3 regions of the Vibrio sp. 9-16B-A1 genome follow, and region 2 is predicted to be linked to each of the others. Evidence: predicted binding sites of a transcription regulator. Region 2 holds the regulator's gene; each other region holds the start of a gene.
The links. Region 2 encodes PurR, which represses purine synthesis genes. Its sites were predicted from a motif close to TNANGNAAACGTTTNCNTNA; they were not measured.
Positions count from the first base shown of each region.

Region 1: the regulator PurR is predicted to act here: its motif matches at 1,657-1,676, upstream of metK (methionine adenosyltransferase).
Region 3: the regulator PurR is predicted to act here: its motif matches at 3,354-3,373, upstream of pckA (phosphoenolpyruvate carboxykinase (ATP)).

Region 1 is NZ_JBSDZD010000009.1:197,799-208,284, reverse strand. It holds gene ACVB80_RS15770 (SprT family zinc-dependent metalloprotease) at 1-266, opposite strand, end outside; gene metK (methionine adenosyltransferase) at 354-1,508, opposite strand; gene tkt (transketolase) at 1,839-3,833, shown strand; gene ACVB80_RS15755 (hypothetical protein) at 3,972-5,453, opposite strand; gene ACVB80_RS15750 (glycosyltransferase family 2 protein) at 5,447-6,415, opposite strand; gene ACVB80_RS15745 (hypothetical protein) at 6,412-8,205, opposite strand; gene epd (erythrose-4-phosphate dehydrogenase) at 8,374-9,402, shown strand; gene ACVB80_RS15735 (phosphoglycerate kinase) at 9,557-10,486, shown strand, end outside.
Region 2 is NZ_JBSDZD010000002.1:209,045-219,530, forward strand. It holds gene mukB (chromosome partition protein MukB) at 1-328, opposite strand, end outside; gene mukE (chromosome partition protein MukE) at 325-1,032, opposite strand; gene mukF (chromosome partition protein MukF) at 1,013-2,350, opposite strand; gene cmoM (tRNA uridine 5-oxyacetic acid(34) methyltransferase CmoM) at 2,353-3,147, opposite strand; gene elyC (envelope biogenesis factor ElyC) at 3,263-4,105, shown strand; gene torR (two-component system response regulator TorR) at 4,180-4,893, opposite strand; gene torD (molecular chaperone TorD) at 5,126-5,773, shown strand; gene purR (HTH-type transcriptional repressor PurR) at 6,080-7,084, shown strand; cyclic di-GMP riboswitch class I at 7,244-7,346, shown strand; gene ACVB80_RS04685 (TfoX/Sxy family DNA transformation protein) at 7,454-8,044, shown strand; gene ACVB80_RS04690 (TVP38/TMEM64 family protein) at 8,263-8,958, shown strand; gene ACVB80_RS04695 (DUF2007 domain-containing protein) at 8,955-9,263, shown strand; gene ACVB80_RS04700 (alpha/beta fold hydrolase) at 9,285-10,085, opposite strand; gene glgA (glycogen synthase GlgA) at 10,243-10,486, opposite strand, start outside.
Region 3 is NZ_JBSDZD010000018.1:60,454-70,939, forward strand. It holds gene ACVB80_RS21795 (AsmA family protein) at 1-1,440, opposite strand, end outside; gene pckA (phosphoenolpyruvate carboxykinase (ATP)) at 1,555-3,183, opposite strand; gene hslO (Hsp33 family molecular chaperone HslO) at 3,525-4,400, opposite strand; gene hslR (ribosome-associated heat shock protein Hsp15) at 4,416-4,805, opposite strand; gene gspC (type II secretion system protein GspC) at 5,094-6,011, shown strand; gene gspD (type II secretion system secretin GspD) at 6,058-8,085, shown strand; gene gspE (type II secretion system ATPase GspE) at 8,082-9,575, shown strand; gene gspF (type II secretion system inner membrane protein GspF) at 9,575-10,486, shown strand, end outside.

The DNA of each region.
Region 1 (10,486 bases), on a different contig from region 2:
GGGCGTACCCGCCCAAACAGCTGGTAAACAATAAGATGAGCGACTTCATGGGGGATCACTTCACTGAGAAATGTCTGGCGGTTTTCGCTCAGCAGTACCGGATTCAGCTTGATTTGCCAGGCCTGGAGATATGCCTTACCGGCCGCGCGGCCGCGCAGCTTAAAGCTCAGCTCCGGCAGGGGAAAGCGGGTATTGAAGTAGCGGGAGGCTTTGTCCACGCACTCTTCGATAATGCGCTGACAGTCGCTGATAAGCTGCGGGGTGATTTCGGGTGACGGCACGGTATTCCTCAGATAAAAAAAAGCCCTGACCGGCAGGTCAGGGCTCAGTATGCCAGATTTTCAGCCTGGAGCTTACTTCAGGTTAGCGAAGTCGCGCAGTGCTTCTGCTTTGTCGGTCGCTTCCCAAGGGAACTCTTCGCGGCCGAAGTGACCGTATGCAGCGGTCTTCTTGTAGATAGGCTGCAGCAGGTTCAGCATTTCCTGCAGGCCGTATGGGCGCAGGTCGAAGAACTGACGTACCGCTTCGATGATGATGTCGTGAGACACTTTCTCAGTACCGAAAGTTTCCACCATGATAGAAGTAGGATCAGCAACACCGATAGCGTAAGACAGCTGGATCTCACAGCGGTCAGCCATACCGGCAGCCACGATGTTTTTAGCCACGTAACGCGCTGCATAAGCTGCAGAGCGGTCAACTTTTGATGGATCTTTACCAGAGAACGCACCACCACCGTGACGCGCTGCACCGCCGTAGGTGTCTACGATGATCTTACGGCCGGTCAGGCCACAGTCACCCATAGGACCACCGATTACAAAACGGCCGGTTGGGTTGATGAAGTACTTGGTCTCTTTGCTCAGCCACTCTGAAGGCAGAACCGGCTTGATGATCTCTTCCATTACCGCTTCACGCAGATCCGGAGTAGAGATGCTGTCACAGTGCTGGGTAGACAGAACAACCGCGTCGATACCAACGATCTTGCCCTGGTCGTACTGGAAAGTTACCTGAGATTTCGCATCCGGGCGCAGCCACGGCAGGGTGCCGTTCTTGCGTACTTTTGCCTGACGCTCCATCAGCAGGTGAGAGTAAGTGATCGGTGCCGGCATCAGCACGTCGGTTTCGTTGGTTGCGTAACCGAACATGATGCCCTGGTCACCTGCGCCCTGCTCTTTAGGGTCCGCTTTATCAACGCCCTGGTTGATGTCCGGAGACTGCTTACCGATGGTGTTCAGAACAGCACATGAGTTGGCATCAAAGCCCATGTCTGAGTGTACGTAGCCGATTTCGCGAACGGTTTCACGGGTCAGCTCTTCAATATCAACCCATGCAGAAGTGGTGATCTCACCACCAACCATGACCATGCCGGTTTTCACGTAAGTTTCACATGCAACGCGTGCTTTAGGGTCCTGCTCCAGAATTGCGTCCAGTACTGCGTCTGAGATCTGATCTGCGATTTTATCTGGATGACCTTCTGATACCGATTCAGAAGTAAACAGGTGCTTAGCCATAAGAGCTCCGAATAGTTTATGTGATTAAAGCCACCGAGACTCATAAATGCTCACCGGCTTATGGAATGTGTTTTGTAGGTGTTTCTACATCTAGACGTCTATTCTAGTTCACACTGCGTGAATTACAAGCGCAAATTTATTAAGTCACAAAACCAAACGATTGCGTAAAAAGCCAAACAGAGTAGGGGATTTATGAAAAAAACGCTTTAAAGTCCGGCAAAATGGCCAGTAAAACGTTTGCAGAGGGCGGGGGGCTTTGAGACAATACGCGCCGCCGGAATCCGGCCCCAATTGAAATCTTACTAATCGCTTATGCACTCAGGAGCAGACATGTCTTCTCGTAAATATCTGGCAAACGCGATCCGCGCTCTAAGCATGGATGGTGTTCAACAAGCAAACTCTGGTCACCCAGGTGCCCCAATGGGCATGGCTGACATCGCTGAAGTTCTTTGGCGCAGCCACCTGAAGCACAACCCACAGAACCCAGAGTGGGCAGACCGCGACCGTTTCGTACTTTCTAACGGCCACGGCTCTATGCTGATTTACTCTCTGCTTCACCTGACTGGCTACGATCTGTCTATCGACGATCTGAAGAACTTCCGTCAGCTGCATTCGAAAACGCCTGGCCATCCTGAATACGGTTACGCGCCTGGCGTTGAAACCACCACAGGTCCTCTGGGTCAGGGCATCACCAACGCGGTTGGTATGGCACTGGCTGAAAAATCTCTGGCTGCTCAGTTCAACAAAGAAGGCCACGACATCGTTGACCACTTCACCTACGTGTTCATGGGTGACGGTTGTCTGATGGAAGGTATCTCTCACGAGGCGTGTTCTCTGGCAGGTACCCTGGGTCTTGGCAAACTGATCGCGTTCTGGGATGACAACGGCATCTCTATCGACGGTGAAGTTGAAGGCTGGTTCTCTGACGATACGCCTAAGCGTTTCGAATCTTACGGCTGGCACGTAATCCCTGCTGTTGACGGCCACGACGCGGAAGCGATCAATGCGGCTATCGAAGCGGCTAAAGCTGACCCTCGTCCTACCCTGATTTGTACCAAAACCATCATCGGTTTCGGTTCACCAAACAAAGCGGGTTCACACGACTGTCACGGTGCTCCTCTGGGCGCTGATGAAATCAAAGCAGCGCGTGAGTTCCTGGGCTGGGAGCACGCTCCTTTTGAAATCCCTGCTGACGTTTACTCTGAGTGGGATGCGAAAGAAGCGGGTGCAGCGGGCGAAAGCGCGTGGAACGAGAAGCTGGCAGCGTACGAAGCGGCTTACCCTGAGCTGGCGGCAGAATTTAAGCGTCGTATGAACGGCGACCTGCCTGCACAGTGGGAAGAAGAAGCTGGCAGGATCATCGCTGATCTGCAGGCAAATCCTGCGAACATCGCATCACGTAAAGCGTCTCAGAACGCACTGGAAGCATTCGGTAAGATGCTGCCAGAGTTCATGGGCGGCTCTGCTGACCTGGCACCTTCTAACCTGACCATGTGGTCTGGCTCTAAGTCTCTGACTGCTGAAGATGCGTCTGGTAACTACGTTCACTACGGTGTACGTGAGTTCGGTATGACTGCGATCATCAACGGTATCGCACTGCACGGTGGTTTCGTACCTTACGGTGCAACCTTCCTGATGTTCATGGAATACGCGCGTAACGCAATGCGTATGGCTGCGCTGATGAAAGTGCAGAACATCCAGGTTTACACTCACGATTCTATCGGTCTGGGTGAAGATGGTCCGACTCACCAGCCGGTTGAGCAGATCGCTTCCCTGCGTGTAACACCAAACATGAGCACCTGGCGTCCGTGTGACCAGGTTGAATCTGCGGTTGCGTGGAAGCTGGCTATCGAGCGTAAAGACGGCCCGACTTCACTGATCTTCTCACGTCAGAACCTGGCGCAGCAGGAGCGTGATGCACAGCAGGTTGCTGACATCGCTAAGGGTGCATACATCCTGAAAGACAGCGAAGGCAAACCAGAGCTGATCATCATCGCGACCGGTTCTGAAGTTGAACTGGCGGTTGAAGCAGCAGCCCAGCTGACAGCAGAAGGTAAGAAAGTACGTGTAGTTTCTATGCCATCTACCGATGCATTCGACAAGCAGGATGCAGCATACCGTGAAGCGGTACTGCCATCAGACGTAACTGCACGTATCGCAGTTGAAGCGGGCATCGCTGACTACTGGTACAAGTACGTGGGCTTTGGCGGCCGCATCATCGGTATGACCACCTTCGGTGAGTCTGCACCGGCGGGTGAGCTGTTCAAAATGTTCGGCTTCACCACTGAAAACGTGGTAAACACAGCGAAAGAACTGCTGGCATAAAGCTGCATTGATTATGCTGTAACACCGGGGAGCATTTGCTCCCTGGTGTTGTTTTAAAGCTTAATTTCCCTGCCGGAAGGTTTCCCCTTTCCGTTATAAATTCTTTTCTTCTTTCTCCCTGAACTTTCAGAACCTGATTTACAGCTCCCTTTCATCCACAGAGTTGTGCCTGAACAGCGCCCAGCAGTTTTGTTGTCCGGTGAACAGGTAGCCGGTTGCTGCAGCGATAACTTCCGGATCCGCTAAAGAGCAGTCCCTGACCAGAATAAAGTCGTGGTAGCTGATGAGACTCCAGTCCATGGCCAGATACTGTTTGTTGGTGCGGCTGTTTATATTTCGCTTTTTGAGATGGCGTACAGGCTGGTTGAAGTAATAAGCAAAACTGAAATCGATAAGGACTTCTTTTTCCGCTCTCAGCCAGTGGCCGTAATGAAGGTAATAAGGGACCAGCATCAGCCCGAATTTGTAGTAACCAAAGTCATCCGGGTCAGAGATATAAAACACATGCGTATTGGCCGGTATGTTGTGAGTGACAGACTCAAAGTCCTGCCTTTCTCTCTCCAGTATCCACTGCTGATTTAGCCGGGAAGTGACGGCAAGAAGAAGACAAAGAGTGGCAAGCAGCGTATAGGCCGTCTTCTTTTTTATGCTGTCGAATAACAGGGGAAGAAAGACCGGCAGCAGTATCGCCAGGCGGTCAGAAAAAAAAGAGGTCGAAAACAGCAGCGATGGCAGCAGATAGAAAAGGGCAAGGGTAGCTATGATCAGCTGGTGGGGCGGAGTGAATGATCGGGTTATACCAAGCAGTCTTACCGACAGATAGCCATACAGCAGGAGCCTGATACCGCCAAACAGGAGGTCATTACCCATCAGGTGGCCGGTTATCAGTATTGCTGTTTTTTCAAATAGTGACTGATAGATAAGGTCAACCAGGTTAGCGGAAGCTTCGTTGCCGGAGACGTAGAAAGACCAGCAAAGCAGCCAGACCGCCGGGCTGAGGAGCAGAAAGAGGGAGCCGGCATTATGGCGGGAGATTTTTCTGTTAAATATCAGCCAGGTGAGTATATAGGCGATGTTAAGTCCCCAGGCCATGGCATGACCAAATGCGAGGGCATAAGAGATGGCGATATGAGGGAGACTGAAATGCGAAATGTCCCGCTCCAGCAGAGAGACCAGCCACAGGCAGCCCAGGGCGGCGGTCACCATAAATGGAATAAATCCCCAGTTGAATGGCAGGTTATACAACAGCGGGAAACAGAGCAGACACAAAAGCTCAGGTTTTTTATACAGCCGCAGTAACCTCAGGCAGCACCAGGGCAGGACTAACAGATAAAATGACGTTGCAGCCTTTAAGGCCACCGCCGGAGAGCTGAGCAGAGTGAGCAGTGTCAGGAGCAGGTTTGTTGTCAGGTAAGGGGTAAAGAGGTTGAGATACACCTCAGAAGAGATGAAATGGCTGCCATAAAGCAGCGACTTAATGTCAGCAAGCTGTGACAGGTGCTGCGGCGCATCGACCATGGCCAGGTTTTCAAAGCTCCAGACCGGCATAATAACCAGGACAGAGAACAGCAGATACCAGAACCTGAAACCCTCACCAGAGCCGGGCTTTACGCTCAGCATTCCGGCTTATCCCAGCCCCGCTTTCCGGGAACATCATCAGAACCCTGCAGTGCGGGCTGCGCCAGATAGGCCAGCATTTTTGTCTCCAGCCTGGCCCTTGAAACATTATCCAGAATAAAGCCGCTGAACAGACACAGCCCGGAGAGCACCCCTGTGGCACTGGAGAGAATGGCAGTAGGAAAGCGGGCCACCAGGCCTGTTTCCCAGAACTCCAGGATCACCGGGATCCCAAGACCCAGGGAGAGGATTGCCAGCAGCGCAGAAAGGGTTGAGAAGAACTGCAGCGGTTTGACGTCACGCAGCAGGAACAGAATAAAATTGAGGATCTTAAACCCGTCTTTAAAGGTGTGCAGTTTGCTTACCGTGCCTTCCGGGCGGGCGCGGTACATGGTAGCGATCTCTCTGGCCGGCAGGCGGTGCATCAGGGCGAAGACGCTCAGCTCCGTTTCTATCTCGAAGCCGTGGCTCAGTACCGGCAGGCTTTTGACAAAACGGCGGCTCATTACCCGGTAGCCGGAAAAGACATCTTTGAGCTCGGCCCCGAAAAAGGTGCTGATCAGCTGGCTGAATGCCCGGTTACCCAGAACATGTCCGGACGGATAGGCGCAGGCTTCTGTTGAGCGGGTGCCGGTGATCATATCGAGCCGTTCATCAACCAGGGTACGGATCATCTCCGGCGCGGCTTCTGCCTCGTAGGTATCATCGGCGTCGGCGAGTACATACACATCGGCTTCGATATCGGCAAACATGCGCCTGACTACTTCGCCTTTGCCCTGTCTGGGTTCATGCCGCACTATGGCGCCGGCTTCTTCTGCCTCCCGGACCGAGCCATCAACAGAGTTATTGTCATACACATACACACAGGCACCGGGCAGGGCCCGGGAGAAATCAGCGACCGTCTTTCCTATCGCTCCCTGTTCGTTATAGCAGGGCAGGAGCACGGCGATGCGTAACTGGTTCATGGTGTCTCCCCCTTTTCATCTTTGATCACGGCATACAGCAATACGCCGTATTGCGATTCTCCGGCGGGTTTAAGCCAGGCCGGTGGCTGCCTTGCCAGCAGGCGTTTAACCAGTGCATCCGGCGCCGCATGGTCAGCAATCACCCGGGTGGCGATATCCGGCCCGAGCAGTACATAGTCGAATCCCTGCTGAGACACCTGTTCCTGCGCGCTTTGCATATCAGTTTGCTGCAGCAGGCTGATGACCATTTGGTTGCCGCGTACATTTCTGTGATAGGGCGCAGCGGACACGGCGTTATCCGTCAGGGCCAGCATTGGCGCGCCGTAACTGAGCGGCGCGAGGATGTTTTTCCGGCTCAGCCCCTTGTTCAGTACCGGCTCCAGGCGCTGGACAGGGGAGATCTCTGCTGCGGCCTGTCGCTGTTGTTGCTGGCCGCCCAGCCGGGCCTGGAGCGAAAGGATACACAGTGGACTGAGCGCAAGGATGCAGATCCAGAATCCGGTTGGGGTGCGGGTCAGGCGTGACAGCAGGGTGATGCAGGCAATGGTCAGCAGGGGCAGGGCGATCAGCAACACGATGGAGATGGTGCGGACCTGCCAGAAAAACGGAATGGCAAATCCGGCGGTGGTGATCAGCCATATTGAGCGCAGCAGCGGGGTCAGTGGCAAAAACAGTGGCAGCAGCGCGACGGCAGCCCAGAGTACCAGATAGTTGTAGCTGTTCATAAAGCCAAGCAGTCGCCAGTAATCGAGCGATGACATGGCCTCGGTCACGTAGTCGAGCCAGTAGGTATGCAGCATGGCCGGGAACTCATGGTAAGGACCGAGCAGGAAAGTGGGGAACAGCGCTGCAAACGGGAGAAAACAGATAATGGCAGGCATAATAAAGCCTGCCGTCACGCTGCTGTCAAAGCGCGGGGAAAGCTTTTTCAGGGTAAAGAAAAACAGCGCTGCGCACAGGCTCATCACCAGCAGTGGCAGGCCTATTTTGTCATGAAAAGGTTGCATAAACTCATTCACCGGCCGGTCGAGCAGCATAAACAGCGCCAGCAGGACGCACAGCCGCCAGCTCATACGGTTCAGCCAGTTCAGCCAGGCGTGATCATGACGAAATCCGGTCCAGCTCAGAATGATCAGCCCGGCAATAAAAGCGGGCATGTTTTCCAGTCCCACCCAGGCGGAAAGCGCCATCATCAGGGCCACTGCTTTTGCCCGCCACTTATCGTCACACTCTTCTGTGGTCAGCGGGGTAATGGCAATGCAGGCAGAAAGCAGCACCAGCTGCAGGTTATGGTGATCGATGGAGCCGGGCAGAAACGGAGACAGCAGCGGAGAAAGGGGAACAAACAGCGCGGTGACTTTGGCAGCCAGGGTGCTGCCGGTCAGGCGCTGGGCAAACAGCCCGGCTGCCAGCATGGTCGCCAGCAGGTAGAGCAGCGGAACAAGCAGCAGGGTCAGGGTCATCGCCAGTGAGGCGGGGAGGATCCAGTTCAGAACCGCCCAGGTGGCGGCCAGGGGGATATCTGCCAGTCTGGACCAGTGAATAATCTGCCCGTCTTCGGGATTAAAGCGGGGAATGGGCTCCAGGTACCAGTTGCCGTTTTCCAGCCACGAAGTGAACTGAAGCAGCCGCATATAGTCGTCATTATCACTGAAATTGAGTGCCGCCAGGTCTTCCCAGCCATACTGGGTCATCAGGGTGGCCAGTACCAGCCACACACAGCCTACCAGCCAGGGCCAGTCCTGGTGCGATTTTCTGGTGACATGCAGTGGCTGAAGCTGGCTTTGCATACGATTCCATATCCCTGTGGCTGTATGTTAAGCATAGACCGGGAACGTTATTCGGGAACAAAAATGCCGGGCAAAAGCCTGATATGCACAAACATTTGTATCACTAATGATAAAAAAGCCACCATCGGGTAAACTCGGGCGGTCTAATCTAATGAAATCAGAATAACTATGACCCTGAAAATAGCGATAAACGGCTTCGGACGTATTGGCCGCAACGTGTTGCGGGCTGTCTATGAAAGCGGAAAAAGTAATGACATTCAGGTGGTTGCTGTAAATGACCTGGCCTCTCCGGAAGGCATGGCTCACCTGCTGCAATATGACTCATCGCACGGACGCTTCTTCAAGCGCGTCTCACACGATCAGGAGCATCTCTACATCCACCACCCAAACGGTGAGCAGGATGCGGTGCGGATTTTACATCTTGCTGAAATTGAACTGCTGCCCTGGGCGGATCTCGGGGTAGATATCGTGCTCGACTGCACCGGGGTATACGGCTGCCAGGAAGACGGACAGAAACATATCCGGGCCGGGGCGAAAAAAGTGATCTTTTCTCATCCGGGCGCGGCGGATCTCGACAACACCATCATCTACGGTGTTAACCATCAGACCCTGACCGCAGAGCACAAAGTGGTCTCCAACGGATCCTGCACCACTAACTGTATTGTGCCAATAATCAAGACGTTAGATGATGCATTCAATATTGAGTCCGGCACCATCACGACTATCCACTCTTCGATGAACGACCAGCAGGTGATCGATGCTTATCACCCGGATCTGCGCCGTACCCGCGCTGCCAGCCAGTCGATCATCCCGGTAGATACCAAACTGCACCTTGGTATTGGCCGAATCTTTCCGAAATTTTCTGACAAGTTTGAAGCGATTTCAGTGCGTGTTCCTACTGTAAACGTGACTGCGATGGATTTGAGTGTAACTCTGGCTACAAACGTGAAAGTTAATGACGTAAATCAAACCATAATTGAGGCTTCTAGGTGTACATTACACAACATTGTTGACTATACTGAAGCGCCTCTTGTTTCCATCGATTTTAACCATGATCAACATAGTGCGATTGTTGACGGGACTCAGACCCGGGTCAGCAACGGCAAACTGGTAAAATTGTTAGTATGGTGTGATAACGAGTGGGGTTTTGCCAACCGCATGCTGGATACGGCGCTGGTAATGCACTCACTTGACTAACAAGAGCTAAGAAGGAACTTGGAAAGATTTATTTCTTCACTTGAATTAAATCGTAACAGCCCCAAGTTAAAGCATTAGTTGAAAGAATCTACAGGCCTGGCATGAAGCCGGGCCTTCGAAAAAACTTTGTATTTTAACATTGAGAGGACAAACCATGTCTGTAATCAAGATGACTGACCTGGAACTGGCAGGTAAACGCGTATTTATCCGTGCCGATCTAAACGTACCGGTAAAAGACGGTAAAGTAACTTCAGATGCACGTATTCTGGCGTCTCTGCCGACTATCAAGCACTGTCTGGAAGCTGGTGCGAAAGTGATGGTTACATCACACCTGGGTCGTCCAACTGAAGGTGAATACGCAGAAGAGTTCTCTCTACAGCCTGTTGTTAACTACCTGAACGACGCGCTGGACTGTGAAGTTAAGCTGGCAAAAGAGTACCTGGAAGGCCTTGAGCTGAACGCAGGTGAGCTGGTTGTTCTTGAAAACGTTCGCTTCAACAAAGGCGAGAAGAAAAACGAAGAAGAACTGTCTAAGAAATACGCTGCTCTGTGTGACGTATTCGTAATGGATGCGTTCGGTACTGCGCACCGTGCACAGGCTTCTACTCACGGAGTTGGCATGCACGCTCCTGTTGCTTGTGCTGGTCCTCTGCTGGCTAACGAGCTTGACGCTCTGGGTAAAGCAATGGACAAGCCTGCTCGTCCAATGGTTGCTATCGTTGGTGGTTCTAAAGTTTCTACCAAACTGACTGTTCTTGAGTCTCTGTCTAAAGTTGCTGACCAGCTGGTAGTGGGTGGCGGTATCGCAAACACCTTTATCGCAGCAGATGGCCACAACGTTGGTAAGTCTCTGTACGAAGCAGACCTGGTTGACACTGCCAAGAAACTGATGGAAGAGTGTGCAATCCCTGTAGCAACTGACGTTGCATGTGCGAAAGCATTCGACGAGAACGCAGAAGCTGAAATCAAGCACGTTTCTGAAGTTCAGGATGACGACATGATCTTCGACCTGGGTCCTGAGTCTACTGAAGCTCTGGCGAAAATCCTGAAAGATGCGAAAACCATCCTGTGGAACGGCCCTGTA
Region 2 (10,486 bases):
CAACCTGCTGCAGGCGCACGGCAAACAACACACGCTGGTTACGGGAGTTCACAACATCCAGAGCCGCGTAACAGGAACCTGGCTGAAGCTTACCGTACAGGCCCTTGTCGCGTGACGCCTGAGAGCTGCCCGCTTCGGTGGTGTTACGGAAGTGAAGCAGGCTCTGATCCGGGATCAGTGCAGTGATAAACGCCGCCATTGTGGTCGATTTACCTGCACCGTTACCGCCGGACAGCGTGGTGACCAGATTGTCGATATCAAAGGTACGGGCAAAAAAGCCGTTCCAGTTAACCATGGTCAGTGATTGATATTTACCTCTTTCAATCATGCTTCTTCACCTTCTGTATCCTGTTGCTCCTGCTCATCAAGCAGGCTTGCCTGACTCGGCTCCTGCTGATGCACCACGGCTTCACCGTCACGGATCAGACGCAGCTGCGCTTCGCGTACATCGTCGCCCACACGAACATCCGCACCAAAGCGGAACACCGCTTCGCTGATGCGGAACTTACCGCTGTCACCAATTGAGATCAGCATGCCCAGACGGCGCAGACGGCGCAGCGAGGTACGTACTTTCTCAAACAGCTTCTCTTTATCAAGGTCAGAGCCACTGGCGCGGTTGGTCGCCAGCTTCATCAGCTTCTTCTCGTCTGCCAGGGCCAGCAGTTCGTCATACAGCTCCTGGTTAGTGAAGATGCCTTCGTGTGCCAGGCGCTCAGGGCTGAGGTAAAGGAAACAGAGTACTTTACCCACCAGCATATCCAGTTCAGACAGAACGCTGCGGCCAATCAGGGAAGTGGAGCGCGGGCGCAGGTAGAAAAAGCCTTCCGGCGCTTTTACCAGTTCGGTGTTGTAGCGCTGGTAAAACAGCGCCAGTTCGGTTTCAAAGTCACACAGCAGGGCGTGGTTATCCAGATCTTCAGATGAGATATGACGGCCTGCACGCAGCGCGCTGTCGAGCGCAGGAAACAGCGGATTTGAAATCGCTTTAGCCAGTTTCTCTGGCATATATTCTTCAGTATTTGTCGATGACATTTGCTTGTACCTTTGCACCAAAATCGTTGATGGCCTGCCAGTCCGGCTGAATCGCACGGTAATCTGACTCTGAGTAACCCAGGCGTACCGCCTGGTCGACAACGATTCTGGCTAAATCGAAATGATGTGTTTGCGGGTGAGCGGCGAGGTAGTCGCGCAGCACCAGACCAAGGTCAATCGGTGCGCCCTGCTCTTTGTGTACTTTAAGCATTGCCGCGATCCGCTCGGACAACTCATCATTTACCTGTTCGAATTCTTCGTATTCCACGTCCAGTGGCACTTCACCGGTGACCTCGTCATTACGCAGTACCAGCGCTTCGTCGCGCATATCGCGCAGTCGCTCGGCATCGGCGAACGTCAGCTGCCACGGCGCATCGAAGTAGTCTTTAATCGACTGACGCAGGCGCTGGCTGAAGGCCCGGTTCTTATCCATATCAATCGCGGTACGGATAAATTTGTGTACGTGACGGTCGTAACCGATCCAGAGATCGATCGCCTGCTGTCCCCAACTTACGATGCGATCGAGCTTCATCTGCAGCCCATACAGGGTCTCTTCGATAAACTCCAGCTCACTCTGGCCGTAAACCAGCTCCTGAATGTCCAGCAGCTGAGTCTGCATCTCATCCCCCGCAGCCTGCAGGGTGTCCTGCAACTCACGAAGGGTGTCGGACGTCTCGGTCAGCAGCGATTCACAACTGCTAATCGCTTCGCGCCAGTCCTGGTTTAACAGCTCTGCAATCTGGTCTTTAACCGACTGCTGCTGCTCGTCCATGACACGCTGGTTAAGGTCGATCTGGTCAAAGATCTCGCCAACCGAGTACTTCAGCACGCCGTATACGTTTTTCTTCCAGTGCCCCGGAGTACCACCTTCTTTGGCTGCGGCGATGGCTTTTTCCATCTCATCAGCAACCATAGAGAGCTGAATAGAGAGCCGGAGTTTGGAGAACTCACGGTGGCGTACATAGTAATCAGTGATACCGACAGCCAGCGGGCTGAGACGATAGATGCTCGCCCCTTCGGTCATCTCACTGGTAAACCGGCTTAACAGGCGCTGGCGCACCATTTCGTTAATAGCATTGTTGGCGCGAAACGCCGATGCTTCTCCGGTTTGCTCAAAAAAGCGGGTGACAATAGAGAACGCGTCATGCAGCTCCCCTTCGCCCAGCTCTTCATCAAATCTTTCATTGCTTAATACAGCTAACGCGATCAAAAAAGCCAGGCGCTCTGTCGATAAGCTCAATGAGAAATCGTGTTGCTTAACCCAGCCGACCAATTCATCGATTGGCTGCTCAGCAACATCCTGTGAAAATTCACTCATTGTCAGTCCTGTTGTTGTTCTTTCTTCCGGGCCAGTACATGAATGTAGCGGCCCAGAGAGCGGTATGGCTCCTGACGACACAGCTTTCTTTCGAGAGCCAGTACGTCCTCAGGCTGGTAATCGCCCATATACTGGTGATTACCTATATAATCATGGAAACAGCGAATGCCAGATTTGACTTCTATATCAAATCCGGACTGTCCTATCCACTGGTAAACGTCTTCCGGTATCAGTCCCTGCTGTGGCTGCAGCTTAAAGCGCTTGCGGTGTGGCATGCCATTCAGCACGTGCGGAATGTTGCCACACACCACATTTTTGTAGACCAGGCCGTGGTGGTTGTAGAACATCACCGATGCCACTCCACCCGGTTTAACCTGCTCAAGGACTTTTTCAAGTACAGCGCGGGGCTCAGCAAGCCACTCCATCACGGCGTGAAACAGCACCAGATCCACCTGGGTGTCCAGGTGCTGGTCCACTTCCTGAGCCGGACAATGAATCAGGCGATACTGCTCAAGCAGCCCGTTCTTTTCAATGTCCTCTTTGGCGAGCGTCAGCATTTGTGAAGAGAGGTCACATAATGTGATCTGGTGCCCGCGCTCAGCAATTTTTTGCGACATCTGACCCAACCCGCCACCTGCGTCGAGCACATTCAGGGTTTGTTCTCTATCATTAAGAAGGTTAAGGGCGTAAACTAAATCTTCCCAAACAATGACTTGTCGGATATCACCCTTACCCGTCTGGTAAATATTTTTTGCGAATTTGTGGGCAATATCGTCGAAATTGCGATCTTCTCTCACGGCGGCTTAGGTTATCATGTCTAATCGTGCCGCCTATTCTGGCACAGGATTTCAACTAATAAAGGTCTGTGTGCCTTTTTCATAACCAAGTGATGATTTTTCGGACTATTTGTATATGTTTGAGCTGAAAAAAGTGTTTGCTTCCCTGCTGATGCCATTGCCTGCCCTGCTTATCCTGGGCATGCTGGGGCTGATACTGGTGGCATTCACCTCAAGACGAGCCACGGGCTGCGCAATCATTCTGATGTCGTTTACCGGCATCTTCCTTGCCTCTTTCCAGCCTGTCGCCTCTAAGCTCCTGATGCCACTTGAACGCCAGTACAAAGGCTTTCTTCCGGTCGAAGGAACGATTGATTACGTGATGGTGCTGGGGAACGGCCATATTGTCGATGACGATATTCCGCCCACCTCTGAGCTGAGCAGGATAGCTCTGATGCGCCTGACTGAAGGGATCCGGATTTTGAGAATGTATCCGGGCTCCAAACTGATCCTCTCAGGTTATGCCGGGGGCTCAGAAATCAGTCACGCCCGCATGATGGCCAGAGTTGCACTGGCGCTCGGCGTACCCAAAACCGATATTGTGCTGCTTGAAACCGCCAAAGACACCTGGGAAGAAGCACGCCAGGCCGCCGTGTTTGTTTCACGCAAACGCATGGTACTGGTGACCTCTGCCAGCCACATGGAGCGCGCGATGAATGAGTTCCATGATGCAGGCCTGGACCCAATCCCTGCCCCGACTAATTTCCTGGCACACGATGCACAGATGCAGGCATGGAACCGCTACCGCCCGTCAGCCAAATACCTGGAGTGGAGCGAAACCTACTGGCATGAAACCATGGGCCAGCTGTGGAGCGGCCTGAGAGATTTTGCAGCCGACACTCATAGTCAGGCTTCAGCATCCACCAACGCAGCGCCAACCACAACAACTCCTGCAACGGAAGTTTCTCCGATGGAGTAAAAACACTCTCATTAAGAAAAACGGGAGCACTGTCAGTGCTCCCGTTTTTTTATGCGTATATCCGCAGCCCTGAACTAGTCTCCGGCAAACATATACCCTTCACCGTGGACCGTCACAAAGATCTGCGGGTTCTTCGGGTCCTGCTCCATCTTGGCACGCATACGCCGAATCAGAACATCAATGGTTCTGTCGTTAGGCGCATCCACACGGTGACTGATCATGTTCAGAATACGCTCACGGCTCAGTACTTTATTAGGATGAGACGACAGCGCGACTAACAGCTCATACTCGGCCTTGGTCAGTTTCACCGGCTCACCATTACGGCTCAGCGCGCGGCGCTGAACATCAAAGGTCCACTCACCAAAACGGATAAGCTGTCCGGACTCTTCCTTACGGGTCTCACTTGAGCGGGCCTCAGCCACCAGAGAAATCCGCCACAGCAGGTTTTTCACCCGAACCAGCAGCTCGCGCAACTCAAACGGCTTGGTCACGTAATCATCTGCCCCCATTTCCAGCCCGACAATGCGGTCAATACTGTCGGTACGGCCGGTCACCAGGATAATACCGATATCCGACTGGCTTCTCAGCTCCCGGGTCAGCATCAGCCCATCTTCACTGGGAAGGTTGATATCCAGCATCACCAGATCCACACTGCTGTTTGCCAGCACTTCGCGCATCTGCTCGCCGTTTTCGGCTTCGCTGACGGTATACCCTTCATTTTGAAAGTAACCCGCCAGTTTGCTGCGTGTTACTACATCGTCTTCAACGACCAAAACGTGATAGCTCATCTACACCACTTATATTTCTTCTGATTTCATTATTATTCTATTCACAATCCGTTACATTTCTAGCAAATAGGCTAAAATTAATAGTGTTTCCCGGGTTTTATTGATGCAAGACAAACCGGAGACGACTGTTAACATATTGTCAAAACAACACTTTTTCTTACATAACCCGACCGGATGCTGTTCATATATATGCGATACAATCGCCACATCAATAGTTTACGGAGTACCCGACATGCAAGAGAGCAAGCTGTTTAACGAAAAGCGTGCCGAAATATACTGGTGGCTGTCCAGCCTCTTTGCCAGGGAGATCAATGAAAAAGAGCTGGCGACCTATCACACCCCTGAGATCCGCAGCTTCATCAGCGGCCTGGGTGAAACAGAGCAGCTGAAAGCGTCCACTACCGCCCTGGTTGATGCCCTTAACCGTCTGCAGGACAGAGAAGATGCCATGATCGAACTGGCCGCTGACTTTTGTGGTCTGTTCCTGACCACTGACAAAAACGCCGCCCTGCCCTATGCCTCGATGTACATTGGCAAAAGCGGCCTGCTCAATGATGAGCCTGCCCGGCAGATGGAAGAACTGATGCAGGAAAAAGGCATTTCAATGCAGGAAGGCTTCAACGAACCGGCGGATCACCTGGCCGTTGAGCTCGATTTTTTGGGTAACCTCATCATCCGCTCCAACGAGTGTGAAAAACCGGAGAAGTTCGAAGCATCGCTCCTGGAACAGAAAGCCTTCATTGATGAGTACCTGCTGAGCTGGGTTCCTCAGTTTAAGCAAAAATGTCAGCAGTTTGACGAGTTTGGTTTTTATGCCGCGGTAGCGTCGCTTTTGCATGACTTCCTGATCCTGGACGGACACTACCTGGCGGGCGAATAGGCCTGCCAGACCTTTTTAGCTGGCGTTAAGAAAAATTAATTTGTGTGATGGAAACGCGGCAAAATGACATATTTATGATTGTCAGGTCTCAATTATGAGTCTAGAATTGTGACCGCAAACGATAAAATATGATAAACCATTTGGAAAGCAAGGTAAGCCGCTGTTAGTTAGCGGTTTTTTGTTTTTTAACAGATATGTTTTCAGCCAGGTTCGCTTTTCACGCCAACTTTTCTGACCGCAGTATGGCCTTTTCCCCTGCGGCAGAACTGATAAAAGCGCCCATACGGCAGAAACAGGAACAAATATATGGCCACAATTAAAGATGTTGCGCGTTTAGCTGGGGTGTCCACCACCACAGTCTCGCACGTGATTAACAAAACCCGCTTTGTTGCTGAAGCAACGCAGGAAAAAGTGCTGCAGGCAGTAAAAGAGCTAAACTATGCTCCGAGTGCCGTAGCGCGCAGTCTGAAATGTAATACTACCCGTACTATCGGTATGCTGGTCACCCAGTCAACCAACCCGTTTTTCTCGGAAGTGGTTGATGGTGTGGAAAGCTACTGTTACCGCCAGGGCTACACCCTGATCCTGTGTAATACAGGCGGTATCTACGAAAAGCAGCGCGACTATATCCGCATGCTGGCAGAAAAACGTGTCGACGGCATCCTGGTGATGTGTTCTGACCTGACCGAAGAGCTGCGTGAAATGCTTGATGCTCACGCGGACATCCCTAAAGTTATCATGGACTGGGGCCCTGAAAGTTCAGGTGCCGATAAGATCATCGATAACTCAGAAGAAGGTGGCTACCTGGCGACCAGTTATCTGATCAAAAACGGCCACAAAGACATTATGTGTCTGTCTGGTCAGTTTGAGAAAGCGATCTGTAAAGAGCGTATCGCCGGTTACAAACGCGCAATGGAAGAAGCCGGTCTGCCATTCGAAGAGAAGAACATCATTGAAGGTAACTTCGAATGTGATACTGCTGTCATGGCAGCAGAGCAAATCCTGGCGATGGACAAACGTCCGACCGCTGTGTTCTGCTTCAATGACACCATGGCGCTGGGTCTTATCAGCCGCCTTCAGGAAAAAGGCTTACGCGTCCCTGATGATGTTTCCGTGATCGGTTACGATAACATGGACCTGTCGGCGTACTTCTCGCCACCACTGACGACCATCCACCAGCCTAAACGCCGTGTGGGTAAAACAGCATTCGAGCTGCTGCTGCAGCGCATCAAAGATAAAGAACATGAGCGCCGCGTGTTCGAGATGCAACCTGAGCTGGTTGAACGTAAGTCAGTTAAACGCCTTGGATAAGGCAGCATAATGAAACAAAGCACGCATAACGCGTGCTTTTATTTGGATCAATGTCACACTAAATGCAGACGAGTGTGATGTTAATTCCGCTTTTTCACTATTATTTTTTATATCAGGCTTTCTCCGAAATACGATTTCAAATGAAAACCTGAACTGATGTCACGCACAGGGCAAACCACCTGAAAGGGTGGGACGCAAAGCCACCGGCCTAATCCAGTAACTGAGACGTGTCAGGGACTGGGATGGTAGCGGGGTTGCCGATGGCAAATATGCACACCAGCGCGAGCTCGCGCTATCAGTCATGCATCGATTTGCTCAAATGCTCGGACCTGAATTTAGTGGCGGAACTTCTAAACCGGGACATACAGCATGAACAAACCTACTCTAAAAAACTCGCTGAGACTCTTCGAGAGTCTGGGAACTATTAAATCCCGTTCAATGTTCGGAGGCTTCGGCGTCTTCGCGGACGACGTAATGTTTGCACTGGTGGTTGGCGATACCCTTTTCATCCGCGCTGACAACCAGAAAGCAAAAGATTTCAAACTGGCCGGCTTCGAACCTTACATTTACAAAAAACGCGGCTTCCCCGTGGTCACCAAATACTTCGCCCTGCCAGAGGCAATGTGGCAGACACCGAACATCATCATTGAAGAAGCCACCCACGCACTCGAAATTGCCCGCCAGGAGAAAGAGCAGCAGGCTCAGGCCAAACCTGACCGTCTGAAAGATCTGCCTAATCTTCGCCTTGGTACCGAACGAATGCTTAAAAAAGCCGGTATCTGCAGTGTGGAAGAGCTGCAAAATCAGGGTGCAGCAGGCGCATATAAAGCCATCCAGCAAAGCCATTCAGGCAAAGTGGGCGTAGAACTGTTATGGGCGCTTGAGGGAGCGATCCGCGGCAGTCACTGGTCTGTTATTCCACAGGCCCGGCGTGATGAACTGCTCAGTCAGGTGGGCTAAAAATTTAACGTGAACAAACACCGGCTTGATGCCGGTGTTTTTGGTTGCGCGGTACGTGGTACGTGGTACGTGGTACGTGGTACGTGGTACGTGGTACGTGGTACGTGGTACGCAGTTTACGGGCTTTACCGGCCACCACAATGAAACTCTTTATATCTGAAAGAAATCTCACTGTTTCCCTGTCATAATTCTAAGAGACATAAAAACGGAATATTGAGATGAACAAAAAGGTCGTTATCGGAATCGTACTGTTAGCCGCTATTGTGGGGCTGGGTTATCAGTTTGGTCCCCTGCTGACTCTGGAAAACGCCAAAACGCAGCAGGCGGCGCTGGCGGGCTTTATTGAACAAAACTTTTTGTTAGCCTTTGGTGGCTACTTTCTTTTATACGTTGCGGTGACCGCGCTTTCCATTCCCGGCGCTACCGTGGTTACCCTGCTGGCTGCCGCCCTGTTTGGCTTTACCAACGGCCTGCTGCTGGTCTCTTTCGCCAGCACCCTTGGTGCAACCCTGGCATTTCTCAGCAGCCGCTACCTGCTGCGTGACTGGGTCCAGCAGCGCTTTGGCAGTAAGCTGACCACCATCAATCAGGGCATTGAGCGCGACGGCGCGTTTTATCTCTTCTCCCTGCGGCTTATCCCGGTTTTCCCGTTTTTTCTGATTAATCTGGTGATGGGCCTGACCCCTATCTCTGCCGGCCGTTTCTATCTCATCAGTCAGATAGGCATGCTGCCTGGCACCGCAGTGTACGTCAACGCCGGTACTCAGCTGGCTCAGATAGAATCGCTTTCAGGTATCGCTTCCCCTGCGGTACTGGGCTCATTCGCCCTGCTGGGGATCTTCCCGGTCGCAGTGAAATGGCTGATGGCAAGGTTTCGCAGCGTACCGGACGGCACATCTGAGGGGCGTTCATGAAGCTGTGTCACGCTTCCACACCGCCTGAGGCTCATATCCTGTGTGAGATGCTGAAAACCCATGGCATAGATGCTGAAGTGCGGGGTGAGGGGCTGTTCGGGCTGCAGGGAGAGCTGCCATTCGGCTCAGACAGCGAACCGTATATCTGGCTGTTCAGACCTGAGCAGTTTAAGCAGGCCAGCGGACTGATAGAACAGCACAGAATGAGTAATGTGAATCCGGGGCAACCCTGGCGCTGTCCGGAGTGCCAGGAGGAGATTGAAGCGCAGTTTGGAGTATGCTGGAAGTGCGGCAAGAGTCTTTAAATGTTAGCCTGAGTAGAGAACTCAGGCGTGCTGACGAATAAAATCAATCGAAGTCTGGTTAAACTCATCCGGCTTTTCCACGTTACAGACGTGACCACAGCCAGGAATTTCCACAAGCGTGCTCTCCTGGTGCACTTTCACCATCTCTTTCACCGGCTGGATGAACATGTAATCCCTCTCCCCCATCAGGTACAGGGTTGGAATAGAGAGGTCACGGTCTTTGAAATAGCGCATCAGAGGGTTTACCTCTGCCGCCAGGGTGTACCAGCGTTTAAACTCCTTCTGACACAGCTTCTTCGCTTCGCGGATAAACATGTGCCTCGATTCCCGCTGACTGCGCTGCGGCATCACAATAAACGCGAACAGGCTGTAGAGCCACATATAAGGGATAAAGTGCTTGCTCCAGTCTCCCAGCTTAACCAGCACCTGAGAGCGGGTATTAAAACGGGTAACCGCGCCGCCCAGCACCATGCTTTTCACCCTCTCAGAGGCAATCTCGGCAAGATTACGGACGATAATGGTACCAAGGGACATGCCGACAAAGTGCGCCGACTGGATCTTAAGGTGGTCAAGCACCTTCAGTACGTCCTGCGACACGTCCTTAAACGTATACTCACTGGAGATAATGTCTTTGAGAAGCTGATTTGAATTGGAGCGGCCATGACCGCGCAAATCCACCAGCACCAGATTGAAATGCTGACGATAGGCTTTGATCTGCTTAAACCAGATGGACGAACTGCCGCCCGCCCCGTGGACAAAGACTACCCACTGGTCGCTGGTTGGATGAGGATACGTTCTATGAAATAACAGGTCGGCGGCCATAAAAAGCTTCTGGTGATGAATTAGTAAATAGCATACTTTTTGCAGTGAAGATTAGCACAGAAAAAGTAGTCAAAGTACTCTAACGGTGGCAAAACACCGTAAACAAACGTAAAAAAGCCCCCACTCAGGAGGCTTGAATTACTTAACATGGCAATCATTAATGCTGTTGACCGGTTATTGCTGCGCGATACATCACCAGGTATTCCTCTGCAGCCAGCTCCCAGCTGAAGTCTTTCTTCATCGCATTGAGCTGAACTTTACGCATCGTCTCCGGGCTCTGGAGGCTCAGGATCAGTGCGCGCTGCAGAGTCGCCAGCAGAGCATACGGCTCCGGCTCTTCGAAGCAGAAACCAGTCGCATCTTCCGGATTCTGATCGTAATCGGTCACAGTATCCTTCAGG
Region 3 (10,486 bases), on a different contig from region 2:
CTTCAGATGCCATGGGTGGCTCGGCGCATCAAAACGCCATTCGCCCTGTGCGCGTACCAGCCCCTGGTCCAGCGGCAGGATAAATTTGTCCAGATAGCTGGTGCCATTGGCTGCATGGGCTTCAAGCAGCAGCTGTGAGCCGATGAGTTTGCCGTAGCTGATGCTGTTGGCAGACAGTGACAGCTCTCCCTGCCACAATCCCCATTCTCCGTCCCTGCGCAGCTGGAGGTCTTTTCCGCGAAGGTTCAGTCCGGAAGTCTGGCGTCTTGGTTTGGAGAGCAGGTCGATGTACTGACTGTGGCGGATGCGCAGCTCATTGATGTGGATCTGCTGCCAGTCGGGCAGGGCAGCGGGCAATGCCTGTTCATGAATGGATGCCAGCCATTCCAGCCCGCTCAGGGTCAGGTGGCTGAAGCGGGCGCTTTCAGGGGTAATTCGTCCTGACAGCTGGACATTACCCCGGGCAATTCCGGTACTGAAATCAGTCAGCCCGATTTCTCCCGGGCTGAAGCGGGCATCGAGTACCGGCTCCTGCCACAGTTGCTCTTTCCAGCGCAGGCTTTCTGCGTTAAATGAGAGCAGTGCGTTTTGCTGCCATGGACTGTCCGGCCATTGCCAGTTCTCCAGGGTCAGGTCGCCCTGGGTCAGTGCGAAGTTTTCGGTGTCGATATTGGCATCAAGCAGGTCCAGGCGCTGAACGTAAACCGGCTGGGAGCGCAGTGCTTCAATCAGAGTACCCGGCAGGGTTAAGCGGCTGGATTTCAGGTTTAGTTTGTTTATCGCGCTGTTGATCAGGTGCCACTCTCCATCCTGCCACTGGGCCTGGGTGGAAAAATCCGCACCGCGCCATTTAAATGAGAGCCCGTAGATCTTTTTGCTTTCTGGCAGGTAATCCCCGTCAGCTAATAGCTGGTTGATAGCCTCTCCACGCCAGTACACCTGATCGGCGGAAGCCTGCCATTCTCCAAACCACGGCAGGGTACCGGATGGTGCCGGTCGGGGATTTTTTATCTGGAAAGCCAGTTCGCGGATCACCAGCGGGCCATTGGAATAGTCAAGGTGTTCAGCGGCCAGCTGATTGAGCCGGATCTGTTTCGGCCAGCTGAACACCGGTGTACCTTTGGTCAGGGTAAAACCACTCAGCAGTACGCTGTCGATGATGAGTTTGTTGTTTTGGATAAGCGCGGGATTGAGCCACAGCTGGAGGTTTTCAATATACAGCGGCTCAGGGCTGGTGCTGATTTCAACCCCATGCAGGGAGAAGTGGTAAGGAGAGTGGTACTCGGCCAGTTCCACCCGTACCTGTGTATCGGTCAGTTTCGGAGCCAGGTAGTTTATAATCGGGGTTGCGTAGCCGGTATGGAGCAGGCCAAACAGCACCAGTACCCCAGCCAGCGGCAGGCACAGCAACAGGATCAGTAGTGCAGTGGCTTTTTTCATATCCATGAATCCGGCGGAGACCATTTTGGCCGTTGGATCCCAGAGTGAAGCAAAACGAACACACTTTCAACAAAAAAGCCCCTCAAAAGAGGGGCTTGGCAGGAAAAATATGGCTTAGTCCAGTTTAGGGCCGGCGGCAATCAGTGCCTTACCTTCCGCATTGTCTGTGTACTTCTCAAAGTTCTTGATGAAGCGCTGAGCCAGATCTTCAGCTTTGCTTTCCCACTGCAGCGGATCCACATAAGTATCGCGTGGGTCCAGGATTGTAGGGTCTACGCCAGGCAGGGAAGTCGGTACTTTCAGGTCGAAGACCGGGATCTGCTTGGTTTCTGCTTCTTCGATAGAACCGTCTAGGATTGCGTCGATGATACCGCGGGTATCCTGAATCGAGATACGCTTACCGGTACCATTCCAGCCGGTGTTCACCAGGTAAGCTTCAGCACCGGCCGCTTCCATGCGTTTCACCAGTACTTCAGCGTACTTGGTTGGGTGCAGGGTCAGGAAGGCCGCGCCGAAACAGGCCGAGAAGGTCGGGGTTGGCTCGGTGATGCCGCGCTCAGTACCCGCCAGCTTGGCCGTAAAGCCAGACAGGAAGTGGTACTTGGTCTGCTCAGGAGTCAGTTTCGCTACCGGAGGCAGTACGCCGAATGCATCTGCCGTCAGGAAGATAACTTTCTGAGCGTGGCCCGCTTTGGAAATCGGCTTAACGATGTTTTCGATATGGTGAAGCGGGTAAGAAACACGGGTGTTTTCTGTCTTCGAGCCATCGTCAAAGTCGATAGAGCCGTCAGGACGAACGGTTACGTTCTCCAGCAGGGCATCACGGCGGATTGCGTTGTAGATGTCCGGCTCAGCTTCTTTCGAAAGCTTGATGGTTTTCGCGTAACAGCCACCTTCGTAGTTGAAGATACCTTCGTCATCCCAGCCGTGCTCATCATCACCGATCAGCGCGCGTTTAGGATCGGTAGAGAGGGTAGTCTTACCGGTACCGGACAGGCCAAAGAAGACAGCGGTGTCGCCTTTTTCACCTACGTTGGCACTACAGTGCATCGACGCGATACCGCGCAGAGGCAGGAAGTAGTTCATCATGGCGAACATGCCTTTCTTCATTTCGCCGCCGTACCAGGTACCGCCGATCAGCTGCATCTTTTCGGTCAGGTTGAATACGGTGTAGTTTTCCGAGTTCATGCCGTGCTCTTTCCACTTAGGGTTAGTGGTTTTCGCTGCGTTCATGATCACGAAGTCAGGCTCGAAATTCACCAGCTCTTCTTCGGTTGGACGGATAAACATGTTTTTCACGAAGTGTGCCTGCCAGGCCACTTCTGTGATCACCCGGATACAGAGACGGGTGTCTTCGTTGGTACCACAAAAACCGTCGATAACAAACAAACGCTTACCAGACAGCTGCCTGGTGGTCAGTTCTTTCAGATCTGCCCACGCTTCAGGCGTGATAGGCTTGTTATCGTTTTTAACCGCATCAGAGGTCCACCACATGTGTTCTTCTGTTGAGGCATCCTTAACGATAAATTTATCTTTTGGTGAGCGTCCGGTAAAAATACCGGTGTCTACAGCAACAGCTCCCATCTCTGTCACGATACCTTTTTCGTATCCTTCCAGTTCAGGGCGGGTCTCTTCTTCGAACAGCATCTCGTAACTTGGGTTGCGAACAACCTCTTTTACGTCAGTCAGTCCATATTTGGTGAGATCGAGTTGTGCAGCCTTAGTATGTTCCATAACGGTCATAGGTGCTCCTTGTAGGATATTTGTAGGGATTTTGTAATGTTGTAATTTTTAATCTGTACTCAATGTAGCAACTGGTCACATACAAAACAGGGATGTTTATCAAAAATTGCTGCTTAAAATCGGGGGGGTTTTGTGTGTCGGTCACAATTTCTAACAGTTTGTTTTTTAGTCAAAGCAAACCTTTGCGCCAGATCAAATTAATCATTCAGCAAAAAATAAAGTGAATTTTTGCTATTGATAAGTGTGTGATTTAGTGGGGTTTTTGCATTAAAAAGCCAGCGTGGAGCTGGCTTGGTAAGGCTTTTGGCCGGACGTGATGTCAGGTCAATTTTTTGTGCTTATCAGTGAACGGTTGAGTTGCCGCCGGCTGAATGACTAAAAATTTCCGCCACGTCAGATTCGTCAAACGAATAAGTCGTGCCGCAGTAATCACAATGTAAAGAAAGTGTTCCGCACTCGGCCAAAATGTCATTTATTTCAGAACGCTCAACATTCAGGATCGCCGCACCGCTGCGCTCGCGTGAACAGCCACAGTGGAATTCGACCGGCTGAGGTTCAAAGACTTTTACTGTTTCCTGGTTGTACAGGCGGTACAGTACGTCGTTTGCCTCAAGGCCAAACAGCTCTTCATTCTTGATGGTGTCAGTCAGCTGCTCCAGGTGCTCAAAGTCATCCGGGCTGCCGGTGCCGTCCGGCATTACCTGAATCAGCATTCCTGCTGCGTGCGGCTTGCCATCGTGCTCGCCCTGGCGAAGCCACAGGCGGGTTTTCAGCTGTTCTGAACGCTGGAAGTAGCTCTCCAGTACGTCTGCCAGGGTGTCACCTTCCAGGCCAACCACGCCCTGGTAGCGCTCGCCTTTGTTTGGCGTAATGGTGATCACCAGATGACCTTTGCCCATCAGATCGTGCAGGCCGGCATCATCGGCGATATCGCCTTCCCAGCGCGCTACGCCACGGACTTTCTGGTCGTGGTCGCCGTTGATCACGGCCAGTGATACCGGACCATCGCCCTGCAGCTGAAGGGTAATTGAACCTTCAAATTTCAGGGTTGCCGTCAGCAGTGTGGTTGCAACCAGAAGATCACCCAGCAGGTTCTTGACTGGGGCAGGGTATTCCTTGCTTGAAATAATCTTCTGGTACGTTTCATCCAGTTGTACCAGTTCGCCACGTACCGAAAGATCTTCGAACAGGTAGCGGTGCAACATGTTGTTGGCCATGGGTTTAGCTCCGGCTTATTGATGTTTAAATTTGATCAGATTACGACGCTGTTTCTTGTCCGGGCGTCGTTCCGGACTCGGGCTGTGCAGGGCGTTGAGTTTGTGCTTCTGGGCATTCTCTTCCCTTTTCTTGATGCTCTCTTCGGTTTCCCGGTAGAGCGTCTGGGCTTCCGGCGCACCACGGCGTTGATCCGACAGTTTTTCGATAATGACTGTCTTTTCTTCATTTCCCTGCCGAAGCGAGATCACAGCTCCGGTTTCGACAATTTTACTTGGCTTGCTTCTCTGGCCATTATAATGGACTTTACCGCCGTCAACCATATTACGGGCAATCGAACGGGTTTTATAAAAACGGGCCGCCCAGAGCCATTTATCCAGCCGAACTGCGATACTGTTTGAACTCATAGTAAATTCAGGCCTCTAATCGTTGACTTCAATGCTGAAATCAACAATGGTGGCAGTAAGGCGCTTTTTCAAGCGGGCAAAGCGGCTCAGGCCAGAAATGCCGGTGTATTAGCTTGTTTTTGTTTAGCAAAATATTAACAAGGCCTGACTTTATCTGTTTGTAGTGAGGCATAGCGCCCGCTTATGGAAATGTCATGATGATTTCGTATGACAAGCTGCCAGTCCTTGTGTAGGCTGACGGCCTTTCAGTATTCCGGTAAGAATTAGTAAGGACAGGGAACGCCAGCAATGCCAGCCCGTATGGTGCAACAACTCCAGCTCGATGCCATCTTAAACAAAGCTCTGACTTTTATCACAGGACATCAGGCCAGACTCAGTCTGCTGACGAGCCTGGGTCTTATCGCGGCTTCCGGCTGGCTGACCGGTCAGCTCGTCTGGAGCACCCTGGATGAAAGCCAGGCGCCGTCACGCTGGAGTCCGCCATCGGTGCGTCAGCAGGCGTCTGAGCATCAGTCGCTCTCCCTGAGCCCTCTTCTTAACGCTCATCTTTTTGGTCGCTACTCGGATAAACCGGTTGCCAAACCCGTCACGCCTCAGGTGGTGGATGCACCGAAAACCCGGCTTAACCTGACTCTGGTGGGTGCGGTCGCCAGCTCGGACCCGTCACGCAGTCTGGCAATCATTGCCAACCGTGGCAAACAGGATACTTATGGTGTTGGTGAAGTGATCGACGGTACCCAGGCTAAGCTAAAAGCGGTGCTGGCAGACCGGGCGATCATCGAAAACCAGGGCCAGGATGAAACCCTGATGCTGCAGGGCATCGAATACAGCAAACTTTCTCAGCAATCGCAGCGGGTTCCGCCTCCGGTAACCGGTGAGAGTACCGGCCGGGTTGACCGCAGCCGTCTGGAGCAGATCCGCTCGGAAATATCTTCAAACCCTCAGTCTGTCCTGAAGTATATTCGCCTGTCGCAGGTGCGCCGGGACGGAAAACTGATGGGCTACCGGGTGGCACCGGGCAGTCAGCGGGATCTGTTTGATTCCGTAGGGCTGAAAGACGGCGACATCGCCACCCAGCTGAACGGGGATGACCTGACTGACCCGGCGACCATGGGTAAACTGATGCAGCTGATGAATGAGCTGACAGAACTGAACCTGACCGTTGAGCGTGACGGTCAGTTGCACGACATATTTATTGAGTTTTAAGCGTACCGGCCAGGCAGGGCGAACACGTACGCAGTGGGAGAATCAAGTGAAACAGTGGTTTAGCAAAGGCGCATGGTTGCTGGCAGGGAGCCTTCTCTGCTCACAGGCAATAGCCAGTGAGTTCAGCGCCAGCTTTAAAGGCACGGACATTAAAGAGTTTATCAACACGGTCGGACGCAATCTGGAGAAAACCATTATTGTGGATCCGGCGGTGCGCGGCACTATCGATGTGCGCAGTTATGATGTCCTCAACGAAGAGCAGTACTACAAATTTTTCCTCAACGTTCTGGAAGTGTACGGCTTTGCAGCTGTTGAGATGGAAAACGGCGTACTGAAGATCATTCGCGACAAAGACGCCAAGACCTCTGCTGTCCCTGTAGTAGGCGACTCTCCAAGAGTTGAAGGGGATGCAGTGATAACCCGGGTGGTGGCGGTGCGCAACGTCTCAGTGCGTGAGCTGTCTCCGCTGCTGCGCCAGCTGAATGATAACGCTGGTGCAGGTAACGTGGTGCACTATGACCCGGCCAACATCATTCTGATCACAGGCCGTGCGGCGGTGGTTAACCGTCTGGCGGAAATTATCGAGCGGGTTGACCGTGCCGGTGATAAAGAGGTTCAGGTGGTGGAACTGCGTAATGCCTCGGCGTCTGAAATGGTGCGGATTGTTGAAGCTCTGAACAAGTCTTCTGATAACAAGAACATGCCTGCCTTCCTGCAGCCGAAGCTGGTCGCCGATGAGCGTACCAACTCGGTGTTGATCTCCGGTGACCCTCAGGTGCGTAAGCGTCTCAAGAAGCTTATCGAGCAGCTGGATGTGGAGATGGCCTCCAAAGGTAATAACCGCGTGGTCTACCTCAAATACGCCAAAGCCGAAGATATGGTGGAGGTGCTGAAAGGGGTATCTGAAAACCTGCAGGCGGAGAAGAGCAGTGGCTCGAAAAACAGCAGCCAGAAGCGCGGCGAAGTGATGATTGCGGCCCATGAAGGGACCAACTCACTGGTTCTGACCGCGCCACCGGATATTATGCGTGCGCTGGAAGAGGTGATTTCCCAGCTTGATATCCGCCGTGCCCAGGTGCTTATCGAAGCAATGATCGTTGAACTGGCAGAAGGTGATCTCGCCAACCTGGGGATTCAGTGGGGCAATATGAGTACCGGTGCGATGATCCAGTACAGCAACACCGGCGCGCCTATAGGCAGCGTAATGGTGGGTCTGGAAGAAGCCAAAGATACTGTTGAGAAAAAGCCAATTCGTGACAGTAGTACCGGAGCGATTAAGTACTACGAAGAAACAACTAAGAAGGGTGACTACAGCAAGTTAGCCTCAGCCCTTGGCGGGGTGAACGGTGCGGCTGTCAGCCTGATGATGGGCGACTGGACCGCGCTGATCAGCGCTGTGGCCAGCGATTCCAACTCCAACATCCTCTCTGCGCCGAGCATTACCGTGATGGATAACGGCGAAGCCTCGTTTATCGTTGGTGAAGAGGTGCCGGTCCTGACCGGTTCAACCGCCAGTTCGAGCAACTCCAACCCGTTCCAGACGGTGGAGCGTAAAGAGGTGGGCATCAAGCTGAAAGTGGTGCCACAGATCAACGAAGGTGACTCAGTCCAGCTGACCATTGAGCAGGAAGTCTCTAACGTACTCGGCGCCAACGGCGCGGTAGACGTGCGTTTTGCCAAGCGTCAGCTAAACACTTCAGTAATGATCAAAGACGGTCAGATGTTGGCGCTGGGTGGTCTGATTGATGAGCGTGCACTGGAGAGTGAGTCCAAGATCCCGCTGCTGGGTGACATTCCTGTGTTGGGGCATCTGTTCAAGTCCACCAGTACCCAGGTCGAGAAAAAGAATCTGATGGTGTTTATCAAGCCGACCATTATCCGCGATGGCGTGACGGCTGATGGCATCTCACAGCGTAAGTACAACTACATCCGTGCTGAGCAGTTGTTTAAAGCCGAGCAGGGCCTGAAGCTGATGGATGACAGCCATATCCCGGTACTGCCAAAGTATGGTGATGATATTCAGCATCCGCCGGAGATTCAGGCCTTTGTTGAGCAGCTGGAGGCCAAACAGTGAGTGAAGTGCAAGCCGTGACACGCCTGCCGTTTGCTTTTGCCAACCGGCACAAAGCCGCTCTGACACACGGTGAAGAAGCCGGCCAGCTGCCACAACTGCTGTATGTAGCGCCGCTGGCCCGTGAAACCCTGACCGAGGTCGCCCGGGTATGCGGCAGCCGCTTTACGCCGGTTGCCCTGAGTCATGAGGAATTTGATGCCCGCCTGACCGAGATCTATCAGCGGGATTCTTCAGAAGCCCGTCAGCTGATGGAAGACATCGGTGCCGACAACGACGACTTCTTCTCGCTGGCAGAAGAACTGCCGCAGAACGAAGACCTGCTGGAGTCGGAAGACGATGCGCCTATCATCAAACTGATCAATGCCATGCTGGGCGAAGCGATCAAAGAGGGCGCGTCGGATATTCATATTGAGACGTTTGAGAAAAGCCTCTCTATCCGCTTCCGGGTGGATGGTGTGCTGCGTGAAGTGCTGGCCCCAAGCCGTAAACTGGCTCCGCTGCTGGTCTCCCGGGTTAAGGTTATGGCCCGCCTGGATATCGCTGAAAAGCGTGTCCCGCAGGATGGCCGGATTTCGCTGCGTATCGGTGGCCGTGCTGTGGATGTGCGGGTTTCGACCATGCCCTCTTCACACGGCGAGCGGGTGGTAATGCGTCTGCTGGATAAGAACGCCACCCGGCTGGATCTGCACAGCCTCGGTATGACAGATAAAAACCACGACAGCTTCCAGACCCTGATCAAACGCCCGCACGGGATTATCCTGGTGACCGGCCCGACCGGCTCGGGTAAATCGACCACGCTCTATGCCGGTTTGCAGGAGCTGAACAGCACCGAGAGTAATATCCTCACCGTTGAAGATCCGATTGAATTTGATATTGACGGTATCGGTCAGACTCAGGTGAACCCGAAAGTCGATATGACCTTTGCCCGCGGCTTGCGCGCGATACTGCGTCAGGACCCGGATGTGGTGATGGTGGGCGAAATCCGTGACCTGGAAACCGCCCAGATCGCCGTTCAGGCTTCCCTGACCGGTCACCTGGTGATGTCCACCCTGCACACCAATACTGCAGTAGGTGCGATCACCCGTTTGCGGGATATGGGCATTGAACCATTCCTGATCTCTTCGTCGTTGCTCGGCGTGCTGGCCCAGCGTCTGGTACGTACCCTGTGTAATGACTGTAAGCAGCCTTATCAGGCCGATGACCAGCAGGCGAAACTGTTTGACCATCAGGGCGACAAGCCTCTGGTGCTGTATAAAGCGTGTGGCTGTGAAGCCTGTAACTACAAGGGCTACCGTGGCCGTACCGGCATCCATGAACTGCTGCTGATTAATGAGCAGATCCAGGAGCTGATCCATGCGGAAGCCGGTGAGCAGGCAATCGAACGTTATGTACGCGAAAACACCCCGGGTATCCGTGAAGATGGCCTGAGCAAGGTCGCACTGGGCATCACCACCCTTGAAGAGGTGATGCGGGTAACCAAGGAAGGCTGATGGCGGCATTTGAATACAAGGCGCTCGATGCCAGGGGTAAACAGAAAAAAGGCGTGATGGAGGCCGACAACGCCCGTCAGGTACGCCATAAGCTCAAAGAGCAGGGTTTGTTGCCGGTTGAGGTGAATCAGGCGAAAGGCAAATCCGGCGCGTCAGCCACCAAATCATCCGGAGGGATGAGCTTTCAGCGCGGGATCAAAACCAGTGACCTTGCGCTTTTAACCCGTCAGCTCTCTACCCTGGTCCAGGCCGGGATGCCGCTGGAAGAGTGTATCAAAGCGGTGGCCGAGCAGACCGAGAAGCCACGCATCCGCACTATGCTGATGGCGGTGCGCTCAAGGGTTATTGAGGGCTACACCCTGGCCGACAGTATGGCCGACTACCCGCAGGTGTTTGATGACCTGTTCCGCGCCATGGTGGCGGCGGGCGAAAAATCCGGTCACCTTGATAAGGTGCTCGACCGCCTGGCAGACTACGCCGAGAATCGCCAGAAGTTGCGCTCCAAGCTGCAGCAGGCGATGATTTACCCGACCATGCTGACCCTTATCGCGGTCGCGGTCGTGGCATTCCTGCTGGCAACGGTAGTTCCGACCATGGTGGAGCAGTTCCTGCACATGGGGCAGAAACTTCCTGCTTCGACCGAGTTTCTGCTGATGATGAGTGATTTTGTTCAGGACTGGGGTTTTGCCGTTCTGGGGCTGTTGCTGGTGGTGATTATTGGTCTGAAAATGGCCCTGCGCAGTCCGGGATTTCGCCTGGCGTGGGATAAGAAAATTTTGCGCCTGCCGGTGATCGGTAAGGTGGCGTCGGGGCTGAACACTTCCCGCTTTGCCCGTACCCTGTCCATCTGTTCCTCCAGTGCGATTCCGCTGCTGGACGGAATGAAAGTCGCGGCGGATGTAATGAGCAAC